One region of the Streptomyces sp. NPDC019531 genome, then DNA from elsewhere that is predicted to be linked to it. Evidence: predicted binding sites of a transcription regulator. Region 1 holds the regulator's gene; the other holds the start of a gene.
What was found. Region 1 encodes HrcA, which represses chaperone genes, less so after heat shock. Its sites were predicted from a motif close to TTNGCACTCNGNNNNNCNGAGTGCNAA; they were not measured.

Region 1 (8,831 bases):
GGTCTCGGTCGGCAGGATGCGGTCGATGCGCCACTGCGCCGATCCCTGGGGGCCGTCCTCGTGGCGGGAGATGTCGGCGCCGAGGAGACCCTGGCGGGGGCCGTGGCCGTGGCCGCCGCGGGGGGTGACGTAGGCGTGGGAGGTGCCGAGTTCGCCGTGCACCTCCCAGAGGAGGTCGACGAGGTCGTCGTGGGTGGCCAGGCGGTCCAGGACCGGGCGGTAGCGGTCCAGGACGCCGTTCCAGTCGACGCCGCTCATGTCGGGCCGCCAGAACTGGTCCCGCATGATGCGGCCGGTCTCCTCGTACATCTGCCGCCACTCGGCCGACGGATCGACGGTCTGGCGGATCCGGCCGAGGTCGACGCTGATGTTCGTGTCGCTGTCGTCGTCGTTGGAGGCACGCCGGTCGCTCGGTACGACCTTCAGCCGGCCGTCGGTCCACAACAGCACCCGTTTGCCGTCGCCGCTGACGGCGAAGTGGTCGGCGTCCGTGGCGAGGTGCTCCAGGCGCTGCTGGGCGAGGTCATAGCGCTGGAGGTCGGTCTTGGGGTCGGGGTCGTCCGGGGTGGCCCGGGAGGAGCCGAGGACACCCTGGACGGGGTGCCGCAGCCACAGGACACCGTCCTTGGCCGCGCGCAGGTTGGAGTAGCGGCCGGCCTCGACCGGGAAGGGCACGATCCGGTCGGCGAGGCCTTCGAGGTCGATACGGGTGGCCGGGGTGCCCTCGCTGTCGGGGGTCTCGTCCTTGTCGGGGGCCTCGAAGGGACGGCCGTGCCGCTGCGGGCCGAAGGGCGACGGGGTCGTCGCGGCCAGGGTGATCAGGTGCGGGCGGTCGCCGACCACGAAGGCCAGGTCGAAGACGTGCTCGTCGTAGACCGGGTCGAAGGCGCGGTTGGAGAGGAAGGCCAGGTGCTTGCCGTCGAGGGTGAAGGCGGGGGCGTAGTCCTGGAAGCGCAGGGGTGTGGCCTCGGTGACCGAGAGGTCGGTGGTGTTGGCGAGCCTCAACTGAGAGAGGGGACCCGGGCCGGGGTGCGACCAGGCGAGCCAGGCCGAGTCGGGCGAGAAGGTCAGGCCGCGTACGTCGCCGTCCTCGCTGCGGTCGACCTCGCGGACCTCGCCGGTCTCCCGCTCGACGAGCAGGACGCGGCCGTCGTGCGCGGCGACCGCGGCCCTGCTGCCGTCGGGGGCCATCGCGAGGCCCAGGACGCGGCCGAGCTGTCCGGCGGCGAGGCGGCGCGGGGTGGCGCCGGGGGCGAGGCCGGTGGCGGGCGCGAACTCCAGGGCGTCGTCGCCCTCCGCGTCCGTCACCCACACCACCCATTCCTCGCCCTCCGTGCGGAAGGTGCGCGGCAGCCGGGCCCGGACGCCGGGTTCGGCGGCGAGCGCGCGGGCCGGGCCCGAGCGGTGGGTGACCCAGTGGACGGCTCCGCGCACGGCGACCGCGCTGCCGCGCGCGGTGTGGTCGGGGGCGGCCGAGCCGAACCAGTGGGCGGCGTTCACCGGGAACGGCTGCCGGTCGGCGCGCTGTCCGCCGAGCCGGACGTCCAGGAGGCGCGGTTCGGCGCCGTCGAGGTCGTCGAGGAGCCAGAGTTCACCGGCACAGGTGTAGACGATCCGGGTGCCGTCACCGGAGGCGTGCCGGGCGTAGTAGCCGTCGAGGGGGGTGTGCCGCCGTAGGTCGGAGCCGTCGGCGAGGGAGGAGTAGACGGCTCCGGTGCCCTCGTGGTCGGAGAGGAAGGCGATCCGCTCCCCCGCCCACACGGGGTACTCCAGGTTTCCGTCCAGGTCGTCGTGCAGCCGTACGAACTCGCCGTCGCCGTCGCGGTCGATCCACAACTTCCCTGCCGTACCGCCCCGGTACCGCTTCCACCAGGCGGCCTCCCGGCCCATGGGAGCGGAGAGGATCACGGTCGCGGGGCCGTGGGCGACATGGCCGACGGGCCCGTACGGCAGGGTGGTGCCGGGTCCGCCGTCGAGCGGGACGGTGTGCGCCCAGCTGCGGCGCAGGCTGGCCTGGCCATGGGTGGTGATCGCGAGGACCTCGCCGTCCGGGGTCCAGCCGCGTACCTGGGTACGGGAACTGCCCCAGTGGGTCAGCCTCCTGCCCGGTCCGCCGTCGACCGGAGCGATGTGCACCTCGGGGGCGCCGTCGCGGGTGGAGGTCCAGGCGACGGTGCTGCCGTCGGGCGAGATGCGGGGGTGGGTGACCGGGACGTTGTCCGCGCTGACCCGCCAGGCACGCCCGCCGTCGAGCGGCGCGACCCACACGTCGTCCTCGGCGGTGAAGGCGACCAACTCGCCCTGCGGATGCGGAAACCGGAGATATGCAGACGTCGCAGGCTGTGTCACCCGATCACCCTATGCACGCGCGGTCCCCGTGCACAGGGGTTTCGATCACTTGCCGTCGGGCCAGCACTGCGGGTCGTTCTTGCACCAGATCGTCTTCGTGACGGTCACGGTGACGGTGGGTCCGGGCTGCTGGGGGTTGTTGACCGGCGGGGTGGGGGTCGCGTTGCAGTTCCCGAGTCCCTCCACGTGGAACCACTGCCTGCCGCCCACCGTGGCGGTCAGGTCCCCGCGCACACACGCCCCGCTGACGGTCCGGGTCACCTTGCCCTTGACGGTGATGTCCTGGCCGTCCTTCGTCTTCCCCTCGCAATTGACGGTGGCGACGGTGTTCACCGTGGAACTGGGCGTCTGGTCCCCGTTGTCGTAGGAGGCCGTGCAGGTCAGCCAACTCACGTCGGCCTTCTGCCGGTTCAGCTCCTTGGTGACCAGCTGGTCGGTGGTGTACGAGACGGTCGCCGAACTGACCACGCCGGTCGGATCGCAGGCGACGGCACCGCCGACGGCGATCACGGCAAGGGTCACTCCGCCCGCCACTCGTACTCCCCGCGGCCGACGCCAGATCTGTCTCAACGCCACCATGGAGGGCAGCCTGCCACTGTCCCGCCCGGGACGGTAGGGCGCATACGGACACTCGCGCGCCGGTCGGGCTACGGTGGGCGGATGCGTAAGTACCGTGCGGCGAGAAGGCTCGTCGTGGACGACCGCACCTACATATGGAGCTTCCGGCACAAGCACCGGGACGGCGACGTCTGCCGCGATGTGCTCAACCTGGTCCTCGACGGGGTCCGCACCCGGATCGTCTTCCGGCAGGGCGCGGGCCGGGGCATCTCCTGCTGCTACGCACACGACGGCTTTGTGGCGACCGGCCCCGGCAGGTCGCTCAACCTGAACGAGCCCGGTACCGTACGCCGTCTCGTCGACGAGGCGACCGAGCGCGGACTCCTGCCCGGAGCGGCCGAGTTGGACGGCTGGGACCTGTTCGACGCGGTGCTCAGCCGCGCAGCAGCAGCCACTCCTGCAACTCCACCAGGTTGCCCTCCGGGTCCCTGAGGTGGGCCACGCGCATACGGTCGGTCATGGGGGCGGGGCCGTGCAGCAGGGTGGCGCCGCGGGTGGTGATCTGCTCGCAGTAGGTGTCCAGGTCGTCGACGCGGAGCACCACCAGGGAGCGGTGGCCGGTGGCCGTGTCGCCCAGTTCGTTCAGGACCTCCGCCATCATCGAGCGGTCCTGGAGGGCGATGCCCGCCGCGCCGGTGGCGGGGCTGAACTTCTCGTACGGCCCGCCCGTCGCCCCCGACTGGGGCTTGAGGCCCAGCACTTCGGCGTAGAAGCGGTAGCAGGCGGCGAAGTCGGTGACGAGCAGGCGTACTTGGGCGAGTTCCACAGCCGTCCTTCCAGGGGTCAGGACCAGCGGCCGGTGCGGCCGAGGAGCAGGGCGGTCGCCGCGGTCCCCGCGGTCGAGGTCCGCAACACCGTGGGCCCGAGGACGTAGGCACGCGCACCCGCCTCCTCGAAGAGCGCCAACTCGTCCTTGGCGACGCCCCCTTCGGGACCGACGACCAGCACGATCTCACCCTCGGCGGGGAGTTCGGCGGTGGCCAGCGGCTCGCTGCCGCGCTCGAAGTCGGAGTGCAGTACCGCGGCGAAGTCGGCTTTGGCGAGAAGTGCCGCAACCTGTTTGGTCGTTGCCGCGTCCGCGATCTCCGGGAAGCGGACCCGGCGGGACTGCTTGCCGGCCTCGCGGGCGGTGGCCCGCCACTTGCCGAGCGCCTTCAGCCCCCGATCGCCCTTCCACTGGGTGATGCAGCGGGCGGCCTGCCAGGGCACCACGGCGTCAACGCCGACCTCGGTCATGGTCTCGACGGCGAGTTCGCCTCGGTCGCCTTTGGGGAGGGCCTGGACGACGGTGATACGGGGGGCGGGCTCGGGCTCCTCGGTGATCGAGCCCAGATGGACGACCAGCCGGTCCTTGCCCTCGCTGCGGATCACGTCGCACACCGCGTGGCGTCCGGCGCCGTCGGTGAGGACGACCTCCTCGCCGGGCTCCAGCCGCTTCACGGAGACCGCGTGGCGGCCCTCGGGGCCGTCCAGGACGTACTCGTGACGGTCGGAGTCGAAGTGCTCGACCACGAACACCGGCGCGGTCATCGCAGGCCTCCCTTGGTCGACAACGCTGTCTGAGCGTCCGCGAGTTCGGCTGCGAGGAACTCCACGAGCCGTCCCGCGGGCAGGTCGCGCGCCAGGCGGTGGCCCTGTCCGGCCCACAGCGCCATCCCCTGCGCGTCACCGGCCTTGGCGGCGGCCTTGCGGAGCGGGGAGGTGAGGTGGTGGACCTCGGGGTAGGCGGCGGGCGCGTACGGGCCGTGCTCGCGCAGGAAGCGGTTGACCAGGCCACGGGCGGGGCGGCCGGAGAATGCGCGGGTCAACTCGGTGTGGACGTAGAGCGGGTTGGTCAGTGCCTGCTTGTGCACGTCGTGGGCGCCGGACTCGTGGGTGGCGAGGAACGCCGTGCCGAGCTGGGCAGCGCTCGCACCGGCGGCGAGGACGGCGGCGATCTGGCTGCCGCGCATGATGCCGCCGGCGGCGACGACCGGGATGGTCACGGTCTCGCGGATCTGTGCGACCAGGGACAGCAGGCCGAGGCCGGAACCGTCCTGCTCGGGGATGTCCCGGTGGGTGCCCTGATGGCCGCCGGCCTCCACGCCCTGGGCGATGACGGCGTCGGCGCCCGCGTACTGGACGGCGAGGGCTTCCTCGGGAGTGGTCGCGGTGACCAGGGTGAGGGTTCCGGCGCGGCGCAGCGACTCCAGGGCGTCCCCGGTCGGGATGCCGAAGTGGAAGGAGACCACCGGCACGGGGTTGTCGAGCAGGACGGCGAGCTTGGCGTCGTAGCCGTCGTCACGTCCGCTGTCGGGGTCGCCGAGCTCCGTCTCGTACCAGGTGGCCTCGCCGGCCAGCTGGTGGGCGTAGACCTCCACAGCTGCCGGGTCGGCATACTCGGGCTGCGGCATGAAGAGGTTGACGCCGAAGGGCCGGCCGGTCAGCCCGCGCAGCTGCTTGATCTCCTGGTACACCCCGTCGGCCGTCTTGTACCCGGCGGCGAGGAACCCGAGCCCGCCCGCATCGGACACGGCGGCGGCGAGCCGCGGCACGGAGACGCCGCCCGCCATGGGGGCCTGCACGATCGGATGAGGGAAGAGATCGGTCAGTGCGGAGGACATGACGGCATGTTGTCACGTCCTCCGAACAAGTCCGAATCCGCCCTTCCCATGGCATAGGCCACGGGCACCCATGGTGAACTCGGCTCACGTGCGACCGTTGAACGCATCCTTCAACCGGGAGAACAGCCCTTGCTGCCCGGGCTGACAGTGCCTACCCGGGGGCCGACCCCCGGACCCCCGGCAGCCACCCCGCACCTCACGTACGACCGTTGAACGCATCCTTCAACCGCGAGAACAGCCCTTGCTGCCCGGGCTGGAACTGCCCAGTGGGCCGTTCCTCGCCCCGGAGCTTCGCCAGCTCGCGCAGGAGGCGTTCCTGCTCCGGGTCCAGCTTCGTCGGGGTCTGGACCTCGACGTGGACGATGAGGTCGCCCCGGCCGCCGCCGCGCAGGTGGGTGACGCCCCGGCTGTGCAGCGGGATCGACTGGCCGGACTGGGTACCGGGCCGAATGTCGACCTCCTCCATGCCGTCCAGCGTCTCCAGCGGCACCTTCGTGCCGAGCGACGCCGCCGTCATCGGGAGCGTGACCGTGCAGTGCAGATCGTCGCCGCGCCGCTGGAACTGCGAGTGCGGGAGTTCGTGGATCTCGACGTAGAGGTCACCGGCGGGACCGCCACCGGGACCGACCTCGCCCTCACCCGCGAGCTGGATCCGCGTGCCGTTGTCGACACCGGCCGGGATCTTGACCGTGAGCGTGCGGCGCGAGCGGACCCGGCCGTCGCCGGCACACTCCGGGCACGGGGTCGGGACCACGGTGCCGAAGCCCTGGCACTGCGGACACGGCCGCGAGGTCATGACCTGGCCCAGGAAGGACCGCGTCACCTGCGACACCTCACCGCGGCCGCGGCACATGTCACACGTCTGGGCGGAGGTCCCCGGCGCCGCACCCTCACCACTGCAGGTGGTGCAGACGATCGCCGTGTCGACCTGGATGTCCTTCGTCGTGCCGAAGGCCGCCTCGTCGAGCTCGATCTCCAGCCGGATCATCGCGTCCTGGCCGCGCCGGGTGCGCGAGCGCGGACCCCGCTGCGACGCCGTACCGAAGAACGCGTCCATGATGTCCGAGAAGTTCCCGAACCCACCGGCTCCGAAGCCGCCCGCGCCACCGCCGCCGGCCTGCGAGAGCGGGTCGCCGCCGAGGTCGTAGACCTGCTTCTTCTGCGGGTCCGACAACACCTCGTAAGCGGCGTTGATCTCCTTGAACCGCTCCTGGGTCTTCGGATCCGGGTTGACGTCCGGGTGCAGCTCGCGTGCGAGCCGACGGAACGCCTTCTTGATCTCATCCTGCGACGCGTCGCGGCGCACGCCGAGAACGGCGTAGTAGTCCGTGGCCACTTACGACTCCGCCAGGATCTGTCCGACGTACCGTGCCACTGCGCGTACCGCTCCCATCGTTCCCGGGTAATCCATGCGGGTCGGTCCGACCACGCCGAGCTTGGCGACTGCCTCGCCGCCCGAACCGTAGCCGACCGACACCACGGAAGTGGAGTTGAGTCCCTCGTAGGCGTTCTCATGACCAATACGTACGGTCATGCCCGAATCCCCGGCCTCACCAAGGAGTTTGAGGAGCACGACCTGCTCCTCAAGGGCCTCCAGGACGGGCCGGATGGTGAGGGGAAAGTCATGTCCGAAGCGGGTGAGATTGGCGGTGCCGCCGATCATCAACCGCTCCTCGTTCTCCTCGACGAGTGTCTCCAGGAGGGTGGAGAGCACTGTCGCGACCGTACCCCGATCCTCGACGTCGAACGCCTCGGGCAGGTCCTCGACCAGCCGGGGCACATCGGCGAACCGGCGCCCCGCGACCCGGCTGTTGAGCCGCGCCCGCAGATCGGCCAGCGAGGCCTCCCCGAAGGGCGCCGGGCAGTCGACCATGCGCTGCTCGACCCGGCCGGTGTCCGTGATCAGCACGAGCATCAGACGTGCGGGGGCGAGCGCGAGCAGTTCCACATGCCGCACGGTCGAGCGGGTAAGGGACGGGTACTGCACGACCGCGACCTGCCGGGTGAGCTGCGCGAGCAGCCGCACGGTCCGCGCCACGACGTCGTCGAGGTCGACCGCGCCGTCGAGGAAGTTCTGGATCGCGCGCCGCTCGGGCGCGGTCATCGGCTTGACGCCGGCGAGCTTGTCGACGAAGAGGCGGTACCCCTTGTCGGTCGGGATCCGCCCGGCGCTGGTGTGCGGCTGGGCGATGAACCCCTCGTCCTCCAGGGCCGCCATGTCGTTGCGCACGGTCGCCGGGGAGACTCCGAGGTTGTGCCGCTCGGTGAGGGCCTTCGAGCCGACCGGCTCCTCGGTGCCGACATAGTCCTGGACGATGGCGCGCAACACCTGGAGCCTGCGTTCACTCAGCATCGCGCACACCTCCAGAAAGTCGGTCCCTCGTCACCTCGCCTGGCACTCTGTCCGTCCGAGTGCCAGCGCTCCCCGGCCAGTGTACGGCGGTGGGGTACTCCCAGGGCAAGGCTGGTCCTGGCATGACGGGTTGTACGGCTAGCGTCGCGGTATGACGGTGACTTGGGAAGAGCTCGGGTGGGAGCGGGTCGCGACCGGGGTGGGGCGGTGTCGGCTGCCCGGCTGGGACTGCACGGCGGGCCTGGTGATCGGCGAGGGCACAGCCCTGATGATCGATTCCGGCTCCGGCCTCGCGGAGGGGGCGCTCCTGCGCACCCAGGCCGAGGAACTCGCCGGTCACCGTGTGACCCATCTCGCGCTCACCCACCCCCACTTCGACCATGCGTTCGGTGCGGCGGCGTTCGCGGGGGCGGAGGTGTTCGGCGCGGTGGGCGTGGAGACGGTGCTGGCGGGGCGGCTGGGCCGCGCGGAACTGCGGGCGGACGCGGTGCGCAACGGACTGGACCCCCGGCTCGCCGACGAGGCGGTGGACGCCCTCGTCTCCCCCCGGCATCAGGTCTCCGGCGAGTGGACGCTCGACCTGGGCGCCGGCCGGCAGGTCCTGCTGGCGAACGTCGGCCCCGGCCACACGGCCCACGATCTGGTGGTCCTCGTCCCCGGCTCCCCCGAGGTGGTCTTCTGCGGCGATCTGGTCGAGGAGTCCGGCGAACCGCAGGCGGGCCCGGACGCCGTACCGCCGCACTGGCCCGCCGCCCTGGACCGCCTCCTTGACCTGGGCGGCGAGGACGCACTGTACGTGCCCGGTCACGGAGCGGTGGTGGACGCGGCCTTCGTGCGGGCGCAGCGGGACGCGCTGGCCACGCGTTTCGGCGTGTCGTAGTGATCCCCGGCCCGCTTCTCTTATCGTC
Region 2 (8,831 bases), on a different contig from region 1:
GGTGCACTGCGAGGCGGTGCTGCGACTGACGTCGGCGGCGACGGAGGCGATGCGGGAGCGCGGGCGGGGCGGTGTCGTCAATGTCGCGTCGGTGGCGGCCTTCGTGCCGCGCGGGACCTACGGCGCCTCGAAGGCGTGGGTCGTGCAGTTCACCCAGGGCGCGGCGAAGGACCTGGCGGGCAGTGGGGTACGGCTGATGGCGCTGTGCCCCGGCTTCGTGCGCACGGAGTTCCACCAGCGGGCGGGGATGGGCACGGACAACATCCCGGGCTGGATGTGGCTCGACGCGGACAAGCTGGTCGCCGCCGCCCTCACCGACCTCTCCCGCGGGAAGTCGCTGTCGATCCCCGATCCGCGTTACAAGGCCCTCATGGGTCTGGTGAAGGTGGCGCCCCGGGGGCTGCTGGGCGGGATCTCGTCGAGGACGGGGCGGAAGTACGGACCGCAGTAGGCGACTCGGGGCCGCGGTGGCGACAGGGCGGCGGGTGCGGTCGCCCGCCCTTCACCAGACGTACGCCCGGACCAGACGTACGCCGGGGCGCAGTCGGCTCTGCATGGCCTGATGTCGCCGACGGGCAGAGAATGGTGGTGTTCGACCGGACCCAGGGGGGCCGGAGGAGACGGTGCCATGACCTTCGTACAGCTCATCGACTGCAGGACCAGCCGTTTCGACGAGATGGACCGGCTGATGGACACATGGGTGGAACAGACCAAGGGGAAGCGGACGGCGACGCACGCGGTGGTCGGCAAGGACCGCTCCGACTCGTCGCACTACGTCGAGATCGTGGAGTTCCCGTCGTACGAGGAGGCGATGCGGAACTCGAACCTTCCGGAGACCGACAAGATCTTCCGGGACCTGGTGGCTCTGTGTGACGAAATGCCGACGTTCACGGATCTTGATGTCGTACGGGACGAGAAGCTGTACGCGGACACCGCCCGCCGCTTCTTCGAGACGGTGGCCCTGCACGGGGAGCTGCCCCCGCTCGACGGTCTGATCGCACAGGACTATCACGACCACGATCCCGCCCGTGAGCAGGACGCCATCGGGATGGACGCCATGCGGCGCGAGGTCGGGATGTGGCGCGGCGGCTTCGACTTCGCCTTCTCCCTCGAGGACCAGATGGCCCAGGACGACCGGGTGTGCAACCGGTGGGTCTGGCGCGGCACCCACAAGGGCGACTTCATGGGGCTGGCGGGCACCGGGAGGCAGGTCACCATGACCGGGACGACGATCTTCCGGTTCAACCCGGACGGCAAGATCGCCGAGGGATGGTGGCAGTACGACCGGATCGGGCTGATGCAGCAGCTGGGGGCACTGGACACGCTGGAGACGTGAGCCCGGCCGAGATGGACCGCCCGCGAAGGGAGAAGCCCCCCGCTCCGCAACGGAACGGGGGGCTTCTTCAGGTGCTGCCCGCGTCAGTGGGCTGCTGCCTGCCTCAGTGGGAGTGGCCGTGGCCGTGACCACCGGCGGCCGACTCCTCCTCTTCCTTCTTCTCGACGACCAGGGTCTCGGTCGTCAGGAGGAGGGAGGCGATGGAGGCGGCGTTCTCCAGGGCGGAGCGGGTGACCTTGACCGGGTCGATGACGCCGGCCTTGACCAGGTCGCCGTACTCGCCGGTCGCGGCGTTGAAGCCCTGGCCCTTGTCGAGCTCGGCGACCTTGGAGGTGATGACGTAACCCTCAAGGCCGGCGTTCTCGGCGATCCAGCGCAGCGGCTCGACGACCGCGCGGCGGACCACGGCGACACCGGTGGCCTCGTCGCCGGTCTTGCCCAGACCGCCCTCAAGGACCTTGGCGGCGTGGACGAGCGCGGAGCCACCACCGGAGACGATGCCCTCCTCGACCGCGGCGCGGGTCGCGGAGATGGCGTCCTCCAGACGGTGCTTCTTCTCCTTCAGCTCCACCTCGGTGGCGGCGCCGACCTTGATCACGCACACGCCGCCGGCCAGCTTCGCGAGGCGCTCCTGGAGCTTCTCGCGGTCCCAGTCGGAGTCGGTGTTCTCGATCTCGGCCTTGATCTGGGCGACGCGGCCGGCGACGGCGGCGGAGTCGCCGGCGCCGTCGACGACCGTGGTGTCGTCCTTGGTGACCGTGACGCGGCGGGCGGTGCCCAGCACCTCAAGGCCGACCTGGTCGAGCTTGAGGCCGACCTCCTCGGAGATGACCTCGGCGCCGGTGAGGGTCGCCAGGTCCTGGAGCATCGCCTTGCGGCGGTCGCCGAAGCCGGGCGCCTTGACGGCGACCGCGTTGAAGGTGCCGCGGATCTTGTTGACGACCAGGGTCGACAGGGCCTCGCCCTCGACGTCCTCGGCGATGATCAGCAGCGGCTTGGAGGCACCCGACTGGATGACCTTCTCAAGCAGCGGCAGCAGGTCCTGGATCGAGGAGATCTTGCCCTGGTTGATCAGGATGTACGGGTCGTCGAGGACGGCCTCCATACGCTCCTGGTCGGACACCATGTACGGGGACAGGTAGCCCTTGTCGAAGGCCATGCCCTCGGTGAAGTCCAGCTCCAGACCGAAGGTGTTGGACTCCTCGACGGTGATGACACCGTCCTTGCCGACCTTGTCCATCGCCTCGGCGATGAGCTCGCCGACCTGCGAGTCCTGCGCGGACAGCGCGGCCACGGCGGCGATGTCGGACTTGTCGTCGACCGGCCGGGCCGAGGCGAGCAGGTCCTCGGAGATGGCGGCGACGGCGGCGTCGATGCCCTTCTTCAGAGCGGCCGGGGAGGCGCCCGCGGCGACGTTCTTCAGGCCCTCGCGGACGAGCGCCTGGGCCAGCACGGTGGCGGTGGTCGTACCGTCACCCGCGATGTCGTTGGTCTTGGTCGCCACCTCCTTCACCAGCTGCGCGCCGAGGTTCTCGTACGGGTCCTCGATCTCGACCTCGCGGGCGATGGTGACGCCGTCGTTGGTGATGGTGGGGGCGCCGAACTTCTTGTCGATGACGACGTTGCGGCCCTTGGGGCCGATCGTCACCTTGACCGTGTCGGCAAGCTTGTTGACGCCGCGCTCGAGGGCGCGACGGGCGTCCTCGTCGAACTTCAGGATCTTCGCCATGGGAGCGGTTCAGCCCTCTCGGAAAACGTGGGTGAAACGAACTGCGCCCCGAACGCCCGGCTTCATAAGGTCGCGGGGGCCCGGGGCGCAGCTCAAAAAGAAAAGCTTGAAGTGAATTACTTCTCGATGATCGCGAGCACGTCGCGGGCCGAGAGGACGAGGTACTCCTCGCCGTTGTACTTCACCTCGGTGCCGCCGTACTTGCTGTACAGCACGATGTCGCCGGTCTGGACGTCGAGCGGCAGACGCTCGCCGTTCTCGAAGCGGCCCGGGCCCACGGCCAGGACGACGCCCTCCTGGGGCTTCTCCTTGGCGGTGTCCGGGATGACCAGGCCAGAGGCGGTGGTCTGCTCGGCGTCGAGCGGCTGGACCACGATGCGGTCCTCGAGCGGCTTGATGGCAACCTTGGAGCTGGTGGTCGTCACGATCCGACCTCCCCCTTCGGAGATCTCACGGGGTTAACTGTCTGAGGTGGCGACCAGGTGGATCCGTCGTCGCGGGTGCCGGACCTGCCCGTCGCTGTGTTGGCACTCTCCAGTGGGGAGTGCCAGACCCGAGACTATGACCGTGATTAGCACTCGGTCAAGCGGAGTGCCAATCGCGTCTCCGGCGGAGGGCCGCCGGAGACGCTACAGGTAGTCCTCGAGACGCCCCACCGTCAGCCCCCGCCGCTGGATCTCGCGCAGCACCTTCGTGGTCCGCTCCGTGAGCGTCGGGCCCGTCGCCTCACCGGACGCCACCGACACGATGTCCCCCGCCCGCAGCCGCTGTGGAGGGTCGCCCTCCGGCGAGACGCTCCACAGCACGACCGCCGCGAGCCCGCAGTCCGCCGCCGCGCGCAGGGTCGTGGTGTCGTACGTCCCGTAGGGCGGCCGGAACAACCGGGGCCGGATGCCGAAGCGGGACCTGATCTTCTCCTGCTGGCCGCAGATCTCGGCGCGCTGGCCGGCGTACGGCAGGCCGCGCAGGGCGGGGTGGCCGAGGGTGTGGTTCTGGATGCTCGCGCCGACCGACTGGAGGCGCGCGAAGTGGCCGTATCCGGGGCCGACGACACTGTCGGTGAGGAACATGCTGACGGGCAGCCGCAGTTCACGGACCATGTCGACGAACCGCGGGTCCTTCTCGGCACCGTCGTCGTAGGTGAGGAAGACGACCTTGTCGGACGTCTGGACGCGCTTCACCACCCGCGGCGGACCGCCCCGGCCCGCCGCCGCGCGTGCGGGCGGCCGAGGGGGCGCGGGCAGCGGGGCCAGGAGACCCCAGTGACGGTACGGCCGCCCGTCGCCCCTGGTCGGCCCGTAGGACCCCACCCGCTGCGCCGCCTTCTTGCCCAGCCGTTCGATGGGGTCGACGGACTGGGCGCAACCGGTGAGCAGCAGGGCCGCCAGCACGGCGGCCGCCGCTGTCCTCGGCCTCACAGGTAGTCCTCCAGGCGTGCGACCGCGTACCCCTCGGCCGTGACCTTGTTCAGGAAGCGGCGGACCATGTCGGGCATCGTGCCCTTCCAGTCCCCCCGGCCCCGGAAGTGGCTGAGCACGATGTCGCCAGGGTGGATCCTCTGGTCCCACTCGCGGTACTCCCAGTGGTCGGCGAAGACCTCTTCGTTCCAGATGGGCGCGTATTCGACGCCGCAGGACTTCGCGGCGCGCAGGGTGTCCTCGTTGTAGTTGCCGTAGGGCGGGCGGAAGAGCGTGGGCCGCGTGCCGTAGTGCTTCTCGATGACGTCCTGCATCCCGCAGATCTCGTGCTTCTGGCGGGCGTAGGACAGTCCGGGCAGGTGGGGGTGGTGGAGGGTGTGGTTGTCGAGTACGACGCCGCGGTCCCGCATCTTCCGGAAGTAGCCGTAGTCCGGCCTGACCAGGTAGTCGCTGAGGAAGGCGGTGTACGGGATCTTCAGTTCGCTCATCATCCGCAGGAACGCGGGGTCCTTCTCGGCGCCGTCGTCGATGGTGAGGAAGACGATCTTCTGCCGGGTGGGGATCGTGGTGAAGACCGGCGGCAGCCCCTTCTCCTCGTGGCCGTCGACCTCGAAGCCCTCGCGGGTGGTGATGCGGGGTTTGGTCACGGGCGCCGGTGGCGCGGTGAGCGGGGCCTCTTCCAGACCCCAGCGCTTGGCGACGGCGGTCCGGGCCTGCTCGGCGCGGAACCTGGCGGCCCTGATACGGACCTTGTCGGCCTGGAGGTCGGGGACGGAGGCGGGGGCCGGGGGCGCCTTGAGGGGCCGCTGTACCCGTACGTCGGTCCTGGCCTGCCGGGCACAGCCGGAGACGAGGGCGGCCACGGCCAGGAGGACGAGTCCGCTGCGGGTCGGCACCATAAGCGCACCCTTTTTGTAGTTTTGTCCTACTGTTCCCATGGGGCCGGATCCTCGCAGGTCACAGCGGTGCGCCCGGGTCGACACCGCCGCCGGAAGCACACCGTCCACCGACTGGCCCACAATGACCCGGTGAACGACCTCGCCCTGCTCCTCACCCCCGAGGGCCGCGCCCTCCTCGACGACGTGCGCCACACCGCCCCCGCCGACGAACTCACCGTGGCCACCCGGCTGCGCCGCGAGCATCCCGCCGAACTGGTCTCCGCGGCGCTCGGCCAGGCCCGGCTGCGGCAGCGGGCGGCGGCGAAGTTCGGGACCGAGGACGCGGGGCGGATGTTCTTCACCCCGAACGGAGTGGAGCAGTCGACCCGGGCGAGCGTCGCCACTTATCGGGCGGAACGCTTCCGGGCGATGGGTGTGCGGTCCGTCGCCGACCTGTGCTGCGGGATCGGCGGGGACGCGATCGCGCTGGCCCGGGCCGGGATCCGGGTCCTCGCGGTGGACCGGGACCCGCTGACGGCGGCGACCGCGCGGGCGAACGCTGAGGCGCTGGGGCTCACCGACCTGATCGACGTACGGGAGGCGGACGTCACGGAGGTCGACACCGCCGCGTACGACGCCGTGTTCGTGGATCCGGCGAGGCGGGGCGGGCGGGGCCGCATCTTCGACCCGGAGGCCTACTCGCCGCCACTGTCGTGGGCGGTCCAGGCGGCGCTCAAGGCCCCGTACGCCGCGCTCAAGGTCGCCCCGGGCATCCCGCACGAGGCGGTCCCCACGGAGGCCGAGGCGGAGTGGATCTCCGATGGCGGGGATGTGAAGGAGGCGGTGCTGTGGTTCGGCACCGCGCCGGGTGACGTACGGGCGACCCTGCTGCCGGGACCGCGGACACTGCTCGGCCGGGGGCTCCCCGATCCCGAAGTCCGGCCCGTGGGGCGGTACTTGTACGAGCCCGACGGCGCCGTCATCCGGGCCCATCTGGTCGCCGAGACGGCCGAGGAGGTCGAGGGCGGACTCGTCGACTCCACCATCGCGTACGTCACTTCGGACTCCCTGCTTCCGACGCCGTACGCCACCGCCTACGAGATCACCGACCAACTCCCCTTCAACGTGAAGAGGTTGAAGGCGCTGCTGCGGGAGCGGCGGGTCGGAATCCTGACCGTGAAGAAGCGGGGGTCGGCGGTCGAGCCGGAGGAACTGCGACGGAAGGCGCTTCCGAAGACGCAGGGGCCCAACTCGGCGACGGTGTTCCTCACCCGGGTGGCGGGGGCGCCGACGATGCTGATCGGGCGTCCCGTCTGACGGCGAGGGGCTGGACGGTGCCGTCGCGCAGGACCCGTACCCGGGCCCGGCGGCTCGCCTCGTAGGCGTGATGGTGGGCCTGCGGGAAGTACATGCTGTTGAGGTCGCCGCAGGGCAGGAAGCGGACCAGCCAAGCGACCGAGTCAGCACCCTCGGCGGCGGCAGCGGCGGCCGTCAGAAGCTTTGCGTAGTCCCTGCGCAGGACGCCGAAACCGGCGCTCGGCGTGCCCTGGAAGTACCGGAAGACGGTCTGTGCCCGGGACTGCGGTACACGGTCGGGGATCAGTTGCCGCGGCAGGTGCGCGCCCGTGCTCAAACGGTCCAGGCAGTCGTCCACCTCGTCCTCGGGGGAGAAGGCGTACAGCCAGTCACGCGCCTTGACCCCCTCTCGGTCCGGCATGCCTGCCCTGACCCGCAGGTCCTCGACGATGCCCGAAATGCCGTACGGCACCAGGACGGAAACGAGGCGGTGCGGCGCGGGAACGGCCTCGTCCGCCTCCTCCTCGCTGTTCCAGCGGTCGAGGAGCACCACGTCCCCGTCCACGATCGCGGTACGGATGACGTCGAGGCCGGTCGGTATCCCCCAGGCCGCCAGCGTCGCCGCGGCGGCCACCCGCAGGTTCATGTCGGGGTGGGCGGCGAACTCGGCGAGTTCGTCCGGGTCTCCCGGGCTCTCGTCCAGGCACTCCAGCGCGAGACACCGCGCCTGGACCGTGAGGGTGCGGTCGCGGGCCAGGGTGAGCAGGGCATCACGCGGGGCCCGGCCGTGGCCCTCCGTGATGTGGTCCCGTACCGCGGTCAGCAGCGCGGTGCCGCTTCCCATGGAACGGAAGCGGTCCAGCAGCGTGCGCACACCGACCTCACCGGCCGCGTCCAGATACGCCCCGGCCAGGTCCTCGTGGTCGAGGGGCCGCAGCAGCAGTTCGAGCAGCCGTCCGGCCGTGTCGGGCTCCCGCGTGTTCTTGAGCGCGTCCCGTGCCGCCGACGCGACCGTCTGGAACCACGGGGAGCCCAGCCGCATCTCCAGCGCCCGCAGGAAGACGTCCGCGGGGGCGCCCGCCTGGCCCAATGGTCGCAGCAGCATGGCGATGTCCTTGGCCGCCGACCAGTTGTCGCGGCCGGGCTCCTCGGCCAGAACCCGCAGCTTGCGCTCGAGCTCCGCGCGGAGGATGGGGACCGCCGCCTCCACCCGCAGTGTGCCCAGCGCACTGATCAGGGCTTCCCGCAGCGGGCCGGAGACTCCGCCCAGTGCGAAGACACCCAGCAGCCGCTCGCCCACCCTCCGACCGCCGTGCGCCTCCAGGGCCTGCACGAGCGCCAGCCGGGCCTCGGTGTCCCGTTGAGTGTCACGGATGTACGCGATGACCTCGTCCAGCTGTTCGTCGGAGCGTGCCACCCCGATCAGCGCCGCTGCCGCCCGACGCTTCTCGTCCGGGTACGGGGAGTCGCCCAGCAGGTGCCAGACCGTGGCGACGATCTCCCGGCGCAGGGCCACGTCGGCCACCCGCGGGCTCCCCGTCAGACAGCGCGCCGCCAGCAGCAGGTCCGTGTGGAAGAGGTCGTCGCCCGGCAGGTCGAGGAGGCCCGAGTCGTCGACGCGCGGCTGGTCCGGCTCCAGTTGCAGCAGGCCCGACAGCAGCGGCGACGCGTCCGGCAGGGACCCTGCCAGCAACAGGATCACCTCCTCCCACCACGGGTCGTACCGCGACCGCACCGCCTGGCGTATCCCCTCCGCGCCGCGCTCCAGGAGGGCGGCGGCGGTGAAATGCTCCTGGAGGGTGAGGTGGAGGAAGCCGTACCATCCGTGCGCCTGCGGTTTGAGCAGCCCGTACTGTGCGGCGATCTCGTCGAGGATGGCCCGGCTGTCCTGCGGTGCGAGGTCGATGGTGGGCAGGAAGCGGGCGATCTGGTCGAGGAGGTCGTCCTCGGGGAAGTACCGCAGGCCGCGCTGGTGGTAGTGGCGGGCGATCTCCTTCAGCAGGTCCTGTTTGCGGTCGGTGGTGAAGCGGCTGTATCGAGTGATCTTGCGGTGCGCGTCCCACTCACGTAGCAGCACCTCCACGCAGCGTTGGTACAGCGCGGCCCGCCGCTCCGGAAGCTCCAGGTCCCGCTCGTAGACAATCGCTATCAGGCTCAGCAGCAGGGGGTTGGCA

Region 2: groES (co-chaperone GroES) is a predicted target of HrcA. The motif match lies at 3,637-3,663, and genes of this name have one in related genera.

Annotation. Positions count from the first base shown of each region.
Region 1 covers NZ_JBJDQL010000005.1:56,277-65,107, forward strand. The annotation lists gene ACI2L1_RS08250 (S41 family peptidase) at 1-2,349, opposite strand, end outside; gene ACI2L1_RS08255 (hypothetical protein) at 2,395-2,928, opposite strand; gene ACI2L1_RS08260 (hypothetical protein) at 3,010-3,399, shown strand; gene ACI2L1_RS08265 (VOC family protein) at 3,341-3,733, opposite strand; gene ACI2L1_RS08270 (16S rRNA (uracil(1498)-N(3))-methyltransferase) at 3,751-4,497, opposite strand; gene ACI2L1_RS08275 (nitronate monooxygenase) at 4,494-5,570, opposite strand; gene dnaJ (molecular chaperone DnaJ) at 5,767-6,906, opposite strand; gene hrcA (heat-inducible transcriptional repressor HrcA) at 6,907-7,923, opposite strand; gene ACI2L1_RS08290 (MBL fold metallo-hydrolase) at 8,075-8,803, shown strand.
Region 2 covers NZ_JBJDQL010000010.1:101,835-110,665, reverse strand. The annotation lists gene ACI2L1_RS15245 (SDR family NAD(P)-dependent oxidoreductase) at 1-451, shown strand, start outside; gene ACI2L1_RS15240 (ester cyclase) at 629-1,336, shown strand; gene groL (chaperonin GroEL) at 1,440-3,065, opposite strand; gene groES (co-chaperone GroES) at 3,182-3,490, opposite strand; gene ACI2L1_RS15225 (polysaccharide deacetylase family protein) at 3,695-4,483, opposite strand; gene ACI2L1_RS15220 (polysaccharide deacetylase family protein) at 4,480-5,382, opposite strand; gene ACI2L1_RS15215 (methyltransferase domain-containing protein) at 5,512-6,678, shown strand; gene ACI2L1_RS15210 (NACHT domain-containing protein) at 6,629-8,831, opposite strand, start outside.